Roseimaritima multifibrata: one gene and its partner. The protein of the gene in region 1 interacts with the protein of each later gene in a pairwise test. Links are inferred from orthologs where the notes say so. Each region holds a gene or a part of one and is shown on either strand. Other genes may lie near its edges.

The links.
Region 2: the proteins of FF011L_RS00410 (region 1) and gyrA interact in binary tests that used the Escherichia coli proteins (3 or more experiments, as listed by UniProt). The link is inferred for Roseimaritima multifibrata from one-to-one orthologs.

Annotation. Positions count from the first base shown.
Region 1 is NZ_CP036262.1:81,722-89,187, forward strand. The notes cover bases 3,064-6,172. They hold FF011L_RS00410 (DNA gyrase subunit B), read left to right. Parts: upstream 3,064-3,385; coding sequence 3,386-5,959; downstream 5,960-6,172. Other genes in these bases: FF011L_RS00405 (hypothetical protein), read right to left, coding at 3,064-3,093; FF011L_RS00415 (prolipoprotein diacylglyceryl transferase), read left to right, coding at 6,119-6,172. Also shown: carA (glutamine-hydrolyzing carbamoyl-phosphate synthase small subunit), read right to left, coding at 865-2,019; FF011L_RS00400 (hypothetical protein), read right to left, coding at 2,340-2,678; more of FF011L_RS00405, read right to left, coding at 2,761-3,063; more of FF011L_RS00415, read left to right, coding at 6,173-7,429. UniProt on the Escherichia coli protein: DNA gyrase negatively supercoils closed circular double-stranded DNA in an ATP-dependent manner to maintain chromosomes in an underwound state.
Region 2 is NZ_CP036262.1:4,646,490-4,654,158, reverse strand. What follows is about bases 2,913-6,224. They hold gyrA (DNA gyrase subunit A), read left to right. Parts: upstream 2,913-3,246; coding sequence 3,247-6,024; downstream 6,025-6,224. Outside these bases: imidazoleglycerol-phosphate dehydratase HisB, read right to left, coding at 1-133; hisC (histidinol-phosphate transaminase), read right to left, coding at 145-1,215; FF011L_RS16830 (class I SAM-dependent methyltransferase), read right to left, coding at 1,268-1,999; FF011L_RS16825 (polyphosphate kinase 2 family protein), read right to left, coding at 2,045-2,881; peptide-methionine (S)-S-oxide reductase MsrA, read right to left, coding at 6,451-7,122; FF011L_RS16810 (NAD(P)/FAD-dependent oxidoreductase), read right to left, coding at 7,245-7,669. UniProt on the Escherichia coli protein: A type II topoisomerase that negatively supercoils closed circular double-stranded (ds) DNA in an ATP-dependent manner to maintain chromosomes in an underwound state.

The DNA.
Region 1 (7,466 bases):
TGTTTAGGTTGCTTCAAGTCACTTAGGTTCCAGAAAAGCACAGGTCGGATTTCTGTGCAATCCCTCTTTTGGTTGGATTGGTTTTTCCGGTGCAATGGTTCGGTGGCAATTTTTCGCTGTCTGGGTGGCCGTTGTTCCGGAGCGATACGATGCCGGCCGAGCTACCCGATTCGCTTATCCGCGGCCTCCTGGAACCGCAGGCAGAACCGTTGTCGATCACACAAATGGCCGGTTTTCCAATGTTTTGCAAGGCGACTAGCGGAACCTCAGCCCGGTTGTCGAGGTACATCCATGCGAACGAGCCCGGTGGATTATTGGAGTGAGCTTGCAGCTATTTGTCCGCCGATTCGGCGTGGGCTGGGAGCGTTTATTTGCCCTCCGGACGCTGGTCCGCGGTTTCCCGTAAACGCATAAAAGATCGCGGGCTATCGCCAAACGACTGGCTCTCAAGCTGTTTTCAGCACGGTTCACGGAACCTCAGCCTGGATGTCGGGGCGCAGCCAAGCCCACGGAGCAATTTGGGCTATGGGACTATCTGAGCTGTCCGCCCTAGAAGTCAGAATGGCTGATGAGGCATCCAAGCCATTCGTTTTAGAGACGACCGCATCAACAGTTCGTGATATGCACGCACTGTCCGGGTCGTTCCCGGCGGCATCGTTAGACGAGGCCTGACCCGGAAATCAAAAAAAGCGAGGGGGGATTGTTAATCAAAGGCCATCCTGCCAATCCAGGCTGAGGCCCAAAGCGACAGCCTACGGCAAGCGAAGAGTCTCCTTCACTCCCACCTCCTTCACTCCCACCTCCTTCACTCCCACCTCCTTCACTCCCACCTCCTTCACTCCCGCTTCCACTGCCCACCTCCAATCAACCCTTCACTGCACCGGCGAGCATTGCTTGGAATTTTTCAAACAAGTAATGGCTATCGTGAGGTCCCGAGGCGGCTTCCGGGTGGTACTGGACGCTGAACGCTCCCGATTCCTTGTGACGCAAACCTGCGATGGTGTTGTCGTTTAGGTTTCGGTGAGTGATTTCGAGGCAGCTGGGAAGGGAGTCTTCGTCGACGGCAAAACCATGGTTTTGAGTCGTGATTTCGACTTTGCTGGTCTCCAGGTCTTGAACCGGCTGGTTGACTCCACGGTGTCCGAACTTCAATTTGAAAGTTTTGGCACCACAGGCCAGGGCCAGCAATTGGTGTCCCAGGCAAATTCCGAATACGGGAACTTGCGGAAGCAGTTCGCTGATCGTTTTGTGTGCGTATTCAAGCGGTTCGGGGTCACCCGGTCCATTGGAAAGGAAGACGCCATCCGGTTGAGTTGCGAGAATTTCCTCGGTGCTGGTTGTGCCGGGGAGGATTGTGACGCGGTTGCCGCGAGCGTGGAAATGTCGTGGAATATTCCACTTCATGCCAAAATCGAGGCAGACGACGTGAGGTTGATTGCCCGCGGCTGCGGAGGCTCCAACCTGAGTCCATTCATCCAGGCCGTGTTCCCATTTCGATTGCTGAGCCGGCATGACTTCGCGGACCAGGTCTCGTCCGACCAACCCTAGGCTGGCCTTTGCCTTGGCGACCAAGCTGGCATCGTCCAGATCGGTTGTGGAGAGGACGCCTCGCATCGCTCCGGTTTCTCGGATGCGACGGACCAAGGCTCGGGTGTCGACACCGGCGATCGCGACGACGTTGTGTTTTCGCAGGTAGTCCGACAGCCCGCCCTCGCTGCGGAAGTTACTGTCGATGCGGCTGCTTTCGCGCACAACAAAACCGGAAAGGGCGGGTTTCCGATGTTCAACATCGGCTTCGTTGACCCCGTAATTTCCAATTTCAGGGTAGGTCATCGTGACAATTTGCCCACAGTAACTGGGGTCTGTCAGGATTTCCTGGTAACCGGTCATGGCGGTGTTGAACACAACCTCGCCAGTGACTTCACCTAATGCTCCAGTTGCTTTGCCGGAGTAAATGGATCCGTCTTCAAGGGCCAGTTTGGCGAGAGGAGCTCCGTTGAGATCGTTTTGAGCGTGCACGGTTCAGTCGGCCTGTTAAATGTCGCGGTGAAAGGATGGTTCCGGCTGTGCGGAAACGCTTTGCCACATGTAAAAATAGGCTAGACCGAAAGTGATGTTTCGACAAGGACCGCAGGTATCTCAAACACGCCATCGGTCGACAAAAACGAGGCATTCCCGGTACCTGTGCAGGTATTTGCACGGTTTTTCATCCGTTTGCCTGACTCTAGAGGCAATCAAGCATTCCCCTGCCCTTCGTCGTTGACCGATCGAGAGCAAACCGGAGTGCGGCCGCTTGTCGATTTAGCCCGGTTTAGACGGGGCTATTGGTTTAGGCGGGGTTATTGGTCTTTGGGAAAGGCGTCGTCAAACGCATCGGCATCGCCAAAGGGCTCGCCGTCGCCGAACGCATCATCGGCGAATGCCTCGCCATCGCCAAAGGAATCGGCTTCTTCTACTTCTTCCAGCGAAGCATCCATCTCTTCTGCGATTTCGACCTCGCCCTCTTCAACTTCGCCTTCTTCGAGCACGGCTTCGTCGTCAGAGAGGGGGTCTTCGCCGGCTGCCATGGCAGCATCGCGCTGGGCTTTTTTAGCTCGTTGCTTGTCGACAACCAAGGCAATCGGTACGGCGAGGATGGTCGTAAGAATAAAGACCAGCCAGAGAATGGTGTACAGCACGGCTAGTGAGGCTCCAGGCAGTGAGAAGCGGGCAACTCTTCGACTCTAATTACTCGACGAAGGGCTGGCAATGAAATTTTCGCTAGATGATCGCGGGTTCACCGCTGTACAGTTCCAGCATCTGCCCGTGAACTTTCGCGGCTCGTAGAAGCGTCCAGATCTGTTCGGGGTCGAAACGGACCGAACCTTCTCCACACAGCGTATCGAGTTCGTTTGCCATCGCGGTCATTTGGTCGGTCGCGGCGTCCAATTTAAAGGATGCCCTCTGCCAGTACCGTTTTAGCGCGTCATCATCGCTCAATTCCAACGGGCTGGAGGCCTGGTTGAGAATCAAGAGGCACAGTCGAGCCACGTCTGTGGCCGAGAGTCCCGGCTGAAGACGGTCGATTCGCTCGGCAAGTTCCGCACACGTCATGGAATATCGGTGGGATAGAAGGAGAATTGCTATTAACGGCCGTTCCTCAACGGTAGCTTACGGTTAACGGTACCTCTGTGAGAAAATGGCCCCCCTTTTGTCAAAAAGCGAACTCCGCTTAAAGGGCTCCGGTGTGGCGTCGACGAGATGCTGTCTAAGTGATTGTGATTTATGAACTTAGGGGGATTTCGTCTGTGATGGATAGGCATCGCATGAAAGGCCCGGAAATGGTATCATAGGGGTCGAAATTGATACCCCAATTATGCCGCCTTTTCAGGTCATCATAAACAGTATGAGCGACGTCCCTTCGAGCGATTCCACGACTCCTGATTCCGACCCCATTGGTAGTGACGAAACTCAATTGGAGGAGGCGGGTGCCAATCCTCATTCCAACAGAATTGCTGCAAATTCAGAATACACGTCAAAGGATTTACAGCATCTGTCGGACTTGGAGCACGTTCGTGAACGCCCCGGAATGTACATCGGCGATACGACGGGCCGCGGTCTGCATCACCTGGTATACGAGGTGGTCGACAATTCAATCGATGAGGCGATGGCCGAATTCGCCTCCGCCGTCACGGTGACGGTCCATACCGATGGCTCGGTCACCGTCGAAGACGACGGTCGAGGCATCCCGGTCACAAGGCATGATCAGCTGTCCGAAGAAATGGACCGGGAAGTGACGACCCTAGAGGGTGTCATGACCGTCCTGAAGTTTGGCGGCAAGTTCCAAAAAGGGGCCTATCAGACCTCCGGCGGACTGCACGGGGTCGGGGTGACCGTGGTCAATTTTCTGTCGCAGTGGTGTGAAGTCGAAGTGAGTCGCGATGGTTGGACATGGACGCAACAGTATGAACGTGGGATCCCTCAGGGGGCCGTCACCAAAGGACGCGCAACCAAAAAGAAAGGGACCAAAACCACTTTCAAAGCCGATAGCGAGATCTTCAGTACGACCAAGTACTCCTACGACGTCCTTTACAAGCGTTTGCAAGAATTGGCCTTCTTGAATTCGGGCGTCCGAATCCGCTTTTTGGATGAACGAAACGGTGAATCGGGTGATTTTAAGTACGAACGCGGGATCATCGAATTCGTTGAACATCTGAACCGAGCCAGCGACGTATTGCACTCCGATGTGATCCACATCGAAGGCGAACGCGACGGCGTCGAGTTCGAAATCGCCCTGCAGTACAACACCGATTACACCGAAACGGTTCAGTCGTACGTTAACAACATTCACACGATCGAAGGCGGGACCCACGTTTCGGGTTTCCGTTCAGCGCTGACGCGAACGCTGAATAACTATGGTCGCAAAGAAGGCTTGTTTAAGGCGACCACGCCGTCCGGGGATGACTTTCGCGAAGGTTTGACCGCGGTCATCAGTACTCGAGTCCCCCATCCACAGTTTGAAGGCCAGACGAAAACCAAGTTAGGCAATAACGATGTGGAAGGGATCGTGAATGGTGGGGTCGGTGAACAGTTAACCAAGTTCATGGAAGAGAACCCCAAGGCCGCCAAAGCGATCGTCCGCAAAGGGTTGCTGGCCGCGGAAGCACGTGAAGCGGCTCGTAAAGCCAAAGACATGCTTCGCAAGCGTAAGGATGTTCTCGGCGGCGGCGGCTTGCCAGGGAAACTTCGCGATTGCATTAGTAAGAAAATGGAAGAGTGCGAAATCTACCTGGTCGAAGGTGATTCGGCCGGTGGGTCGGCCGAGGGAGGACGGATGCGTAACTATCAAGCGATCCTTCCGCTTCGCGGTAAGATCATCAACGCTTACAAAAGCCGCGAAGATAAGGTCTTGGCCAACGAGGAAGTCAAATCGATGATCCAGGCCTTTGGCACGGGCATCGGAGCCGATCAGGATCTGTCCAAACGACGTTACAACAAAATCATTGTGATGACGGACGCGGACGTGGATGGTAGCCACATCCGCACCTTGCTGCTTTGTTTCTTCTATCGACAGATGTTTCAGCTGGTCGCCGGTGGACACGTCTACGTCGCCAAGCCACCGTTGTTCCGCGTCTCTAAGGGTAAGGAACGGTATTACGTTCAAACCGAAGAGGAAATGAAGTCTCAATTGCTGGAACGTGGTTTGGCCGATAGTACCTTCGAAGCCGAAGATGGACGGCGTATCGAAGGCGAAGAAATGCGGAAAATGTGTCATACCCTGGCCGGCATCGAAGATGCCATCATCGCCATGGAACGCCGCGGTATCAGCCTGAAGGCTCACGCCTTACGGTTGGACCCGCAAACGAATCGTTTGCCTCCGCTGCACCTGTTTGTCGGAGTGGATGACCATTGGTTCCACGGGGTCGAACAGGTTGACGAATATTTGAATGCAAACAACCTCGTTCTGGATAGCGAAAAAGAAAAACCGGAACCGGGGGAGGAACCCGAAGCGATCGATTTGACCGCCGAACAAGAAGCTACGGGGCCTTCGGTCAATTTGATCGAATTGCACGAAGTCCGGACCATCAACACCGCCCTGAAGGATCTCCAGCAGCTGGGCATCAGCATCGACGATTTGATCCCGCAGGAACGGACTGGTAGTACCGCTCCGCGATTTGAATTATTGCGAGGGGAAGATACCCGTCGGCCGCTGCAAGATCTGCGTGAATTGCTTCCGCAGGTTCGGGCAGCAGGTGAAAAAGGGCTGGCTGTGACCCGCTTTAAAGGGCTGGGTGAAATGAATGCCGAAGAGCTTCGCGAAACGACTCTGGATCCGGCCAATCGCACTTTGGTACAAGTCAATCTGTCCGATGCCGGAGCGGCGGACGAAATGTTCCGCCTGCTGATGGGGGACAAAGTCGAACCAAGACGCGAATTCATCGAACGGCATGCACTGGATGTGAAGAATCTGGACGTTTAGTCGATAAGGAGGCTTCTGCAGATTATTAATTGCACGTCCTGAATCCTTCCGGTTGCTCGACGCGGGGCGTTTTGTGTCGCCCCGCGACATCGGTTGTTCATTTCTAGATGGTCACTGAACTGTTTTGCAGGTGACCCTTCCCCAATCCCAACGCGTCTTATGCTCCGGACCCTCTTTTTTATTCCCCATGAAGTGGGTGGGATTCCCGTTTTCGGAGTCGGTTGGGCGTTATTGCTGCTGCTGATCGTTGCTGGCATCTATTTGTTGGTCGTGCAACGAAGTGGTGGCTCGATTGCGGATGAGCTAAAGCAAAGTGGATGGTTTTGGGGCATGGTCGCTGTAGCGATCGTCTTTGTATTGCCCAGTATCGAAATTCGTGGGCATTCACTTGTCGCCGGTCAGCCGGGGCCTCCGATCGGAATCGCCATCCGTGGGTATGGCGCCATGATGTTATTGGGGGTCGCGTCGGCGATCGCTTTGGCGGTTTACCGGGCGCCCCGCCGCGGATTGACCTCGGAGGCCATTTTCGGATTGGCGCCATGGGTGCTGGTTCTGGGGATTGCCGGAGCGCGGTTGTTTTATGTCGTTGAGTATTACGATCAGTTCGAAGCTCCGACGTGGGGCGAAACCTTCCGCAACCTGCTTGATTTTACTGGGGGTGGTCTGGTCGTTTACGGTTCGATCATGGGCGGTTTTCTGGGAGCCGCGATCTACTGTTATCGAAACAAGATCCCTCTGCTTCGACTTGGCGACGTCGTAATCCCTTGCCTCTTTCTGGGGATCTTTTTCGGCCGGATTGGCTGCCTGCTGAACGGTTGTTGCTACGGCGGACGTTGCCCTGATAACGGCTGGGCGTTGCGTTTTCCTGCCGGCAGTCCGATCTATTCGGAACAGCTGGTGACGGCTGAATTGGCGGGGTTAAGTTTTGATATCAGCCAGGCCGATGAACTGACCTTGCCGGCTAAGGTGTCCGCAGTTCTGCCAGGAAGTCTTGCTGCAGAGGAAGGCATTCAAGTCGGCCAAACCGTTACCCGTATCGCTCCTATCTATCCGTCCTTGGAGGATCTCGATCCGATGCAACCGGAAGAAGAGATCGCCTGGCAGGGATTGAGAGTCGACGTGGATGGTAAAACGTATCGATGGACCAACGATCAGCTTCCCGATCGCGCATTGCCGGTGGTCCCGTCGCAGGTAATCAGTAGCCTCGCCGCACTGGGGCTTTGTTTATTGCTGCTGGTTCTTTCGCCTTGGGCACGGCGATATGAAGGGTCTTTGGTTGTGGTCGGTTTCGCGGGGTATGCCATCATTCGGTTTGGTTTGGAAATGATTCGCAGTGACGAACCGGGCCAGTTTGGTACTTCATTGACCATTTCGCAGTGGGTTAGTTTGGCGACATTGCTGGCCGCTTCGGGGTTAGCTGTCTACGTCTGGAAAACCAGTCGTCCGCCCGCTCCAAGTACTGATACTTAGTTCATCAGGAACAGGTCAGCCTGCAAAATTCTTTCTG
Region 2 (7,669 bases), 4.6 Mb from region 1 along the record:
CGAACAGGTCCAGCATGTGGTCCAAGAAACCAATGCCGGTTTTGCGCTCGCCTGCTCCGGAACCGTCCAGATCAATCGATAGACGGATTTGAGTTTCGCCGGTCTGGCGATCGATAGTCGTTTTTCGAGACATTTCTATTGGGCCTACATCTGTGCTAAGAGCATCAAGCAAGCATCGACTTGATCATCGGTGCCTACACTTATACGTAATCCATCTCCCCACTCAGGGAAATCCATGTATCGCACGAGGATTTGACTCTTTTTCAGTTGCTCGTACATCTCTTTGTGCGATTTATGCGGGTGCTGACACCAGACAAAGTTCGCTTGTGACGGAGTTACCTTGAACCCGATTTCAGTCAGCTTTTGCTCCATGCGACGTCGGGTCGCTTTGATCTTTTGCACATTATCTGCCAGCCATTCGCTGCTGCCGACGGCGGCCGTTGCAGCTGCGATGGAGAGTGCATCGCAGTTATAGCTGTCCTTGATTTTGCCAAGCTCGGCAATTCGGTGTGGCTGGGCAATCACAAACCCAAACCGCAAACCGGCGAGCGCGTAGGATTTGCTAAGCGTCCGCGTGATGAAGATGTTCTCGTTTTGCTCGACCAGTTTAAGGCAGTTGGTCTCGGCAAAATCGGCGTAGGCTTCGTCGACAACCAATGGGCAGGGAAGCCGCTCGGCAATCTCTAGAACTTCGTCTGGTGTCAGAACCGTACCGCTTGGGCTGTTGGGGTTCGGCAGGAAAGCTAGACGCAGTTTTTGTTCTCCGTCGCTGCTCGCTTCGCCAAAAGCGGCTGGCAATTTCCAGTCCTTGTCGAATTCGGTTTGCTCCCAGTCGGCGCCTTGGATATCGGCCAGAGTTCGATACAGAATGTAGCTGGGATAAGGCAGACGGAGGCGTTCGCCTTCACCCACCATCGCGCGGACCAAGATCGTCAAGATTTCATCGCTTCCGTTTCCAGCCAGGATCCAGTCGGGACCGGGAAGCCCCAGCGTTTCGGCCGCTTGCCGGCGGAAAGAGGACGCTGTGGGATCGGGGTACCGTTGCAGGCCAGCCTGAGCTGCCGAAATGATTGCCGCAGTGACCGCCGGAGGCGCTGGATACGGATTCTCGTTGGTGTTTAATTTTATAAACTTGCCACCCTGCGGTTGTTCACCGGGGACATAGGGGTGCATCTTGGCCAGGGTAGCACGAAATGGATTGGATTTTACGGACATTCGTAGAACAGCTATTTCAGGATGAAGCGAATCGCAAGCGGGAGAGGAACCGTCAATTTTGCGGAGCGGTACGTTTGGGAAAGGCTGCCGGATGACCGTACCAGTTGAGGATCTCTGGCGTCCGGCTTGCTAGTAAGACGGCCTTTGCGTGGAGATGTTCAGGCCCATGAGTGTAATCCCATTCGGTCCGCTCTTCGTATCGCAGGACATGCAGCCCTTCGGTTTCCACGGCCCACTGCAGTAATTGATTGGGGGCGAAATGGTTGATCACGTGGACCGCGGTTTCGCTGACCGGTTCGGTCCGCTGTGGGCCTCGTCCGGTTGGGGAACCGGGGTCGTCGGTCGTATGGACTTCGACATACAACGCACCCGTATCCACTAGCGACTGAATCATATGCTCCCAAAGCTCTTTTGCAGCCTGTAGGGGAATATGGTCTAGAACCGTCGTGGCTGCGATAAAACCGTATGTCGCCGGAGCTAACTGCAATTCCCGAACATCCAGCGCCAGTGTGTCGATCCACTTGGAAAGGTGCTCTTCTTTGGCGCGCTGTTCGATCCGCTGCAACCCGGTTTCCGAGCGGTCGACCGCGGTCACGTGCAATCCGCATCGTGCCATTTCAAGGGTGTCCCGTCCTGCCCCGGCCCCTAGATCGATGGCTTTGCCCTGGGGGCGGCATTGTTCCAGGAAAGAGGCTAATTCAGGCGACGGAGTTCGCCCATACGCGGGGGATTCGCGTTGATAGGCTTCTTGAAAAGGATCGCTAGGGGGGGGCAAGGAAGCCACGCATCGAACCTGGGTATTAAGAGAGGGAGGGGGGAACCGATCGTTTTATTCGCCAGCGGCTTGCTCGTACAGCCGACGGATTTCCGTCAGGTCGACATCGATCGGTGGCATGCTGGGGTCCATGTCGCGCATCGTATCGCGGACGATCGCCGCCACAGCCGCATTGCGGTACCATTTTCGATCGGATGGGATCACGAACCAAGGGGCATGCTTTTTATTGCATTTGTCAAAAACGTCTTCGTAGGCTTTGCGGTAGTCAGGCCATCTTTTCCGAGCTTCATAATCGCCCGGGTTTAGTTTCCAGTGCTTTTCCGGAAGGTCCAACCTTTCTTTAAAACGTTCCAGTTGTTCTTCCGGGCTGATGTGTAAATAGAACTTTAGGATTCGAGTTCCGCGGTGAGCGAGCAACGCTTCGAATTGATTGATCATCTCGTAACGCTGGGACCAGAGCTCTTTCGGAACCAGATCTTCGACGCGGACCACCAGGACGTCTTCATAGTGCGAACGATTAAAAATGGAGATCATTCCGGTGGCGGGCGTTGCCCGGTGGATCCTCCATAAAAAATCATGCGAGCGTTCGATCGCGGTGGGGACTTTAAATGGATACGTGCGGCAGCCTTGCGGATTCATCTGTCCCAGGACTTTGCGGATCAGGCCGTCTTTGCCTGCCGCGTCGGGAGCTTGCAAGACGATCAATAACGATTGTTTTCCCTCGACAAACAGACGGTACTGCAAATTGCGAAGCTCTTCGATGGCGTGACTGGTAAATAAGGTTCCCTCTTCCTTGTCGCGAAAAGGGCCCATCACCTTGCTGTCGATCGCTTCCAATTGGACGCGTTTTTTGGTGGAGACAATATGCTGATTGACGAAATCAAAATCCATGCGGGAGCTCAATAGGCGACGAGGAAAAGGAAGCAGACGACGTTTGGCGGGTGCTGTGGGGGAAACGGTGGCCGTGCATTATAGAGTCGCCTCAAGACGGAAAAAGCGAAATCCGCAGCGGTCGCGGAAGGCACGCTGCGACTCGCTTGAAAATGATGTCGTAAGGTATTGTAAGTCAAGGGGTTATGGATTCGTTTAGGGGCTTGTGGGCCGTTGTGAACAAGCCCTTTTTGCGGTAGAATTAGCCGCTTGAGAAAGGGGGTCATGCTCGCCCTCTGACCGCCAGAATGGCTTCAACTAATAAGGACAGTTATTTGTCTACCGACGGCAACGATCCCGAGAACGGAAACGGCGAAGAAGAGGGGATGGCCCCGAAACTAGATCTCCAACATGGCTTTGGGGAAAGCGGTCAAGGCGGAGCCGGTGCGCTTCGAATGATCGACCTGCCGATTGAAGATGAACTTCGCGAAAGCTACCTGACGTACGCGATGAGCGTCATCGTCAGTCGAGCCTTGCCGGATGTTCGTGACGGTCTGAAGCCAAGTCAGCGGCGAATCCTGGTCGCCATGAATGACTTGAATCTGGGCCCCGGATCCAAGCGTGTTAAATGCGCCAAAATTTCTGGTGATACGTCGGGTAACTATCACCCGCACGGTGAAAGCGTGATCTATCCGACTTTGGTCCGGATGGCTCAGGAGTGGAACCTGCGGAGCATGCTGATCGACAAGCAGGGGAACTTCGGTTCGATTGCCGGTCTGCCTCCGGCGGCTATGCGATATACCGAAGCAAGGATGTCCGCTGTCGCCGCTCAGATGCTGGATGACCTGAAATTCGATACGGTCGACTACATTCCGACTTACGACGAAGTTCGCACGGAACCAACCGTGCTGCCCAGTCGGTTTCCGAACCTGCTGGTTAACGGATCGGGTGGTATCGCCGTTGGGATGGCAACCAGTATCCCGCCGCATAATCCGGGCGAGGTCTGCGAAGCGTTGATCCGGTTGATCGACAATCCGGACATGACGATCGCCGAAATCATGACCGTCATGCCCGGCCCCGATTTCCCGACCGGCGGGATCATCTGTGGTCGCTCCGGTATCATCCGCGGCTACACCACCGGTCGAAGCACGATCCAGGTTCGGGCTCGTTGCAAGATCGAGGAAATGAAGGGGAACCGGTTCCGCATTGTGGTTTCGGAAATCCCGTACCAGCAAGCTCGTGACCGAGTGATTGAAAAGATCGCGGCACTGGTTAACGATGATCGAATCAAAGGGATTTCGGCGATTCGCGACGAAAGCGATCTGAAAGAACCGGTTCGGTTGGTCATCGAATTGAAACGGGATGCCGATCCAGATGTCGTTCTCAATCAGCTGTATCAGTTCTCGCCACTACAAGATTCGTTCTCGGTCATCTTGTTGGCTTTGGTCGACGGAAAGCCAAGAGAGCTAACCGTCAAAGAAATGTTGCAGGAATTCCTGCGGCATCGTTTGGTGGTCATTCGCCGCCGTACTCAGTTCTTGCTGAATCGGGCTCGACGCCGAAAACATACGGTCGAAGGCCTGTTGTTGGCGTTGGCCAACATCGACGAAATCATCAAAACCATTCGAACAAGCCGTACCCAGCCGGAAGCAAAAAAACGGCTGATGCAGATCGAATGCCCGGCCGCTCTGATGCAGCGAGCCATCGGCGATAAGGGGTTTGAGCAGTTTGTCGAGGAGCGTGGTGCAGCCGATTCGTACACGCTGACAAGTGTTCAAACCGATGCGATCCTGCGGATGACGCTGGGGCAATTGGTCAACCTGGAACAAGAGAAACTTGGCGGCGAACATGCTCAGCTGTTGGAAGAGATCCTGGAATACCTGGATATCTTGGGCAGCCAAGAACGTATCTATGGAATCATCAAGGACGACTTGATCGAAATGCAGCGTCGGTTTGGTGATAAACGCCGTACCGAAATTAGCACCGAAGAACTCGGTAATATCGATCTTGAAGATCTGATCACCGAAGAAACGATGGTCGTTTCCATCAGTCACCGCGGCTATATCAAGCGGACCCCCGCCACCACCTATCGAGCTCAGCGCCGAGGCGGAAAAGGACTCAAGGGGGCCAAGACCGAAGACGAAGATCCGATCGAACATCTGTTTGTCGCCAGTACCCACGCCTACCTGTTGTTCTTTACGACCACCGGGAAGGTTCGCTGGCAGAAGGTCTATGACCTGCCACAGTTGTCTCGTGAAAGCCGCGGCCGAGCGATCGTCAATCTGTTGAATCTGGAAGAGAACGAGCAGATCGCGGAATGCTTGGCGATCCGCGATTTCGATCAGCCCGGCCACTTCATCATGATGGCCACCCGCGAAGGGTTGGTTAAAAAGACCAGCTTGGAAAGCTACAGCCGTCCGAAACGTGGCGGGATTATCGCGATTAAGCTGCGTGAAGATGACAGTTTGGTCGACGCAGCCGTTGTCGGTCCCGAAACCGAAGTGGTGTTGGTCACCAAGTCGGGGATGGCGATCCGCTTCGCAGAAAGTGATGCTCGATCGATGGGGCGAAATACCTCCGGCGTGAAGGGCATCAATCTAGGCAAGGATGACGAAATCGTCGGAATGGTCGTCGCCGATCCCGATGCAACGTTGCTGACCGTCTGCGAGAAAGGTTACGGCAAACGGACGCCGTTTGGACCAAACGCCGCTGCGGATAGCGATGAAGAAAACGAAGAAGAAACCTCTGGATCGGCTCGCTATCGCACCCAACGCCGTGGTGGCAAAGGGTTGCGAGACATTCGCACCAGCGAGCGGAACGGGAATGTTGTCGATATCGTGCGGGTCACCGACGATGACGAGATTCTGATGATGACTGCCAAAGGCAAGATTCAGCGGGTCGCCGCTCGTGAAATCAGTGTGATCGGTCGAAACACTCAAGGGGTTCGGATCATGAACCTCGGCGACGATGACACCCTGATCGCCGTCGTTCGAGTCCCGGCAGAAGAGAAGGAAGAAGAAGGAGCCACACCTGAAGGTGTAACGCCGGAAGGGACTGCTTCGGAAACGGGCGATGTTAAAGCTGCCGATTCCGACGCTGCGACCGAGCAAGCTCCCGCTCCGGAAGATTCGCCAGAGGATGATTCGGAATCGACCGAAGAGTAAAACCAGTAAGCTGCAATGCGGGGCCCTCACCCGGGCTCCGCAAGCTTTCTACTTTCATAGCGGAACGGCGCGAGCCGTCCGGCTCTCGTCCTGCCAATCCCACGTATGTACCGGTCGGTTCGCGCCGTTCCGCGAGGCAAACATCTCGCCCCAAATACTTTCTTAGCGAAACGACAAAAGCCCAATGCCATCTACTTTGGCTGTCTAGGGGCGCATTTCCTGGCGGATCGAAGCAAGCTGACCGGCAAATTTATGGTCTGTTCAATGCGCTTGCCGGACGGCTCGCGCCGTTCCGCTAACAATGTAGATGGCATTGGACGCAAGCCGTCCGGCAGTCGGCTTAGAAATCCCGCGTGTTCCCCGGTCGGTTCGTGCCGATCCGCGAGGAATTTCGGCGGGCACATCTCGCTCTGCGGATGATAGTCCCTACCGGCTGCCAATTCCTTCGGTTCGAACCTGGTCTTTGAACAGGTTGTCGAATTTTCGAATTTTGGGAGCGACGGTTGATTGGCAGTAGGCTTGATACGGGTTTTTGCGGAAGTAGTCCTGATGATATTCTTCCGCCAAATGAAATTGCCCGACGGGCGTGACTTCCGTGACAATCGGTCTGCGGAACTTTGGCGATTTGTTTAGTTTCGCGATCACTTTTTCCGCTTCGGCTTTTTGTGCTTCGTCGTGATAAAAGATTGCGCTGCGGTACTGCGGCCCTTTATCGACACCTTGCTGGTTCAAGGTCATCGGGTTGTGGATCTGAAAAAAGACATCCAGTAGTTGTCGGTAAGAGACAACATTGGGGTCGTAGAAAATCTGGATCGCCTCGGCATGTTTGGTCCTCTTGGAAAGGACCATCTGGTAGTTCGGGTTCGTCACGTCAGGGTCTCCGGTATAGCCGGAAACGACATCGTTGACTCCCTTCATTCGCTCGAACACAGCTTCGGTGCACCAGAAACATCCACCGGCCAGTGTCGCCACTTCTTCTCCTTCGCGAGGCATCAGGCCAGAGGTTTTTTGAGCGTGCCCGCTGGGGGCAGCCACAAATCCTCCGAGCACGAGTCCCAGGAAGATCGCCAGTGATTTTCTTGATTCTCGTGTCAACACTTGATTCTCCAGGCGAAGGATAAAGTCGTCGTTTCCGGGGCGGGAGGACCATAAAACGAGGGCCTGCAGAAAAGCAGGCCCTCTTAGCAATGTTCAAAAAGGAGCTCAGCCCACCTGCTAGTTTACAGCAAGTTGCGGTCGGCTAGCAATCTTTCAGCGTCCAGAGCGGCCATGCAGCCGGTTCCTGCGGACGTAATTGCCTGGCGATAGTAGTCGTCGGCAACATCACCTGCCGCAAAGACACCTTCGACGCTGGTCGCGGTGCGGAAGGATTGGGTCCAGCGAATGTAGCCTTTGTCCGTCAATTCGACCTGATCGCCCAGGAAGCTGGTGTTTGGGGTGTGCCCGATGGCTAGGAATAGGCCACCTGCTTCGACGGTATTTTCCTTGTTTTCCACATTTTGGCGAAGCCGGATCGCGCTAACGCCTTGGGAGTCGTCGCCCAGCACTTCTTCGACTTCGTGGTTCCAAAGGACTTCGATTTTCTCAGTGCTTTCCAAGCGTTCCTGCATGATTTTGGAAGCTCGTAATTCGTCGCGGCGGACCA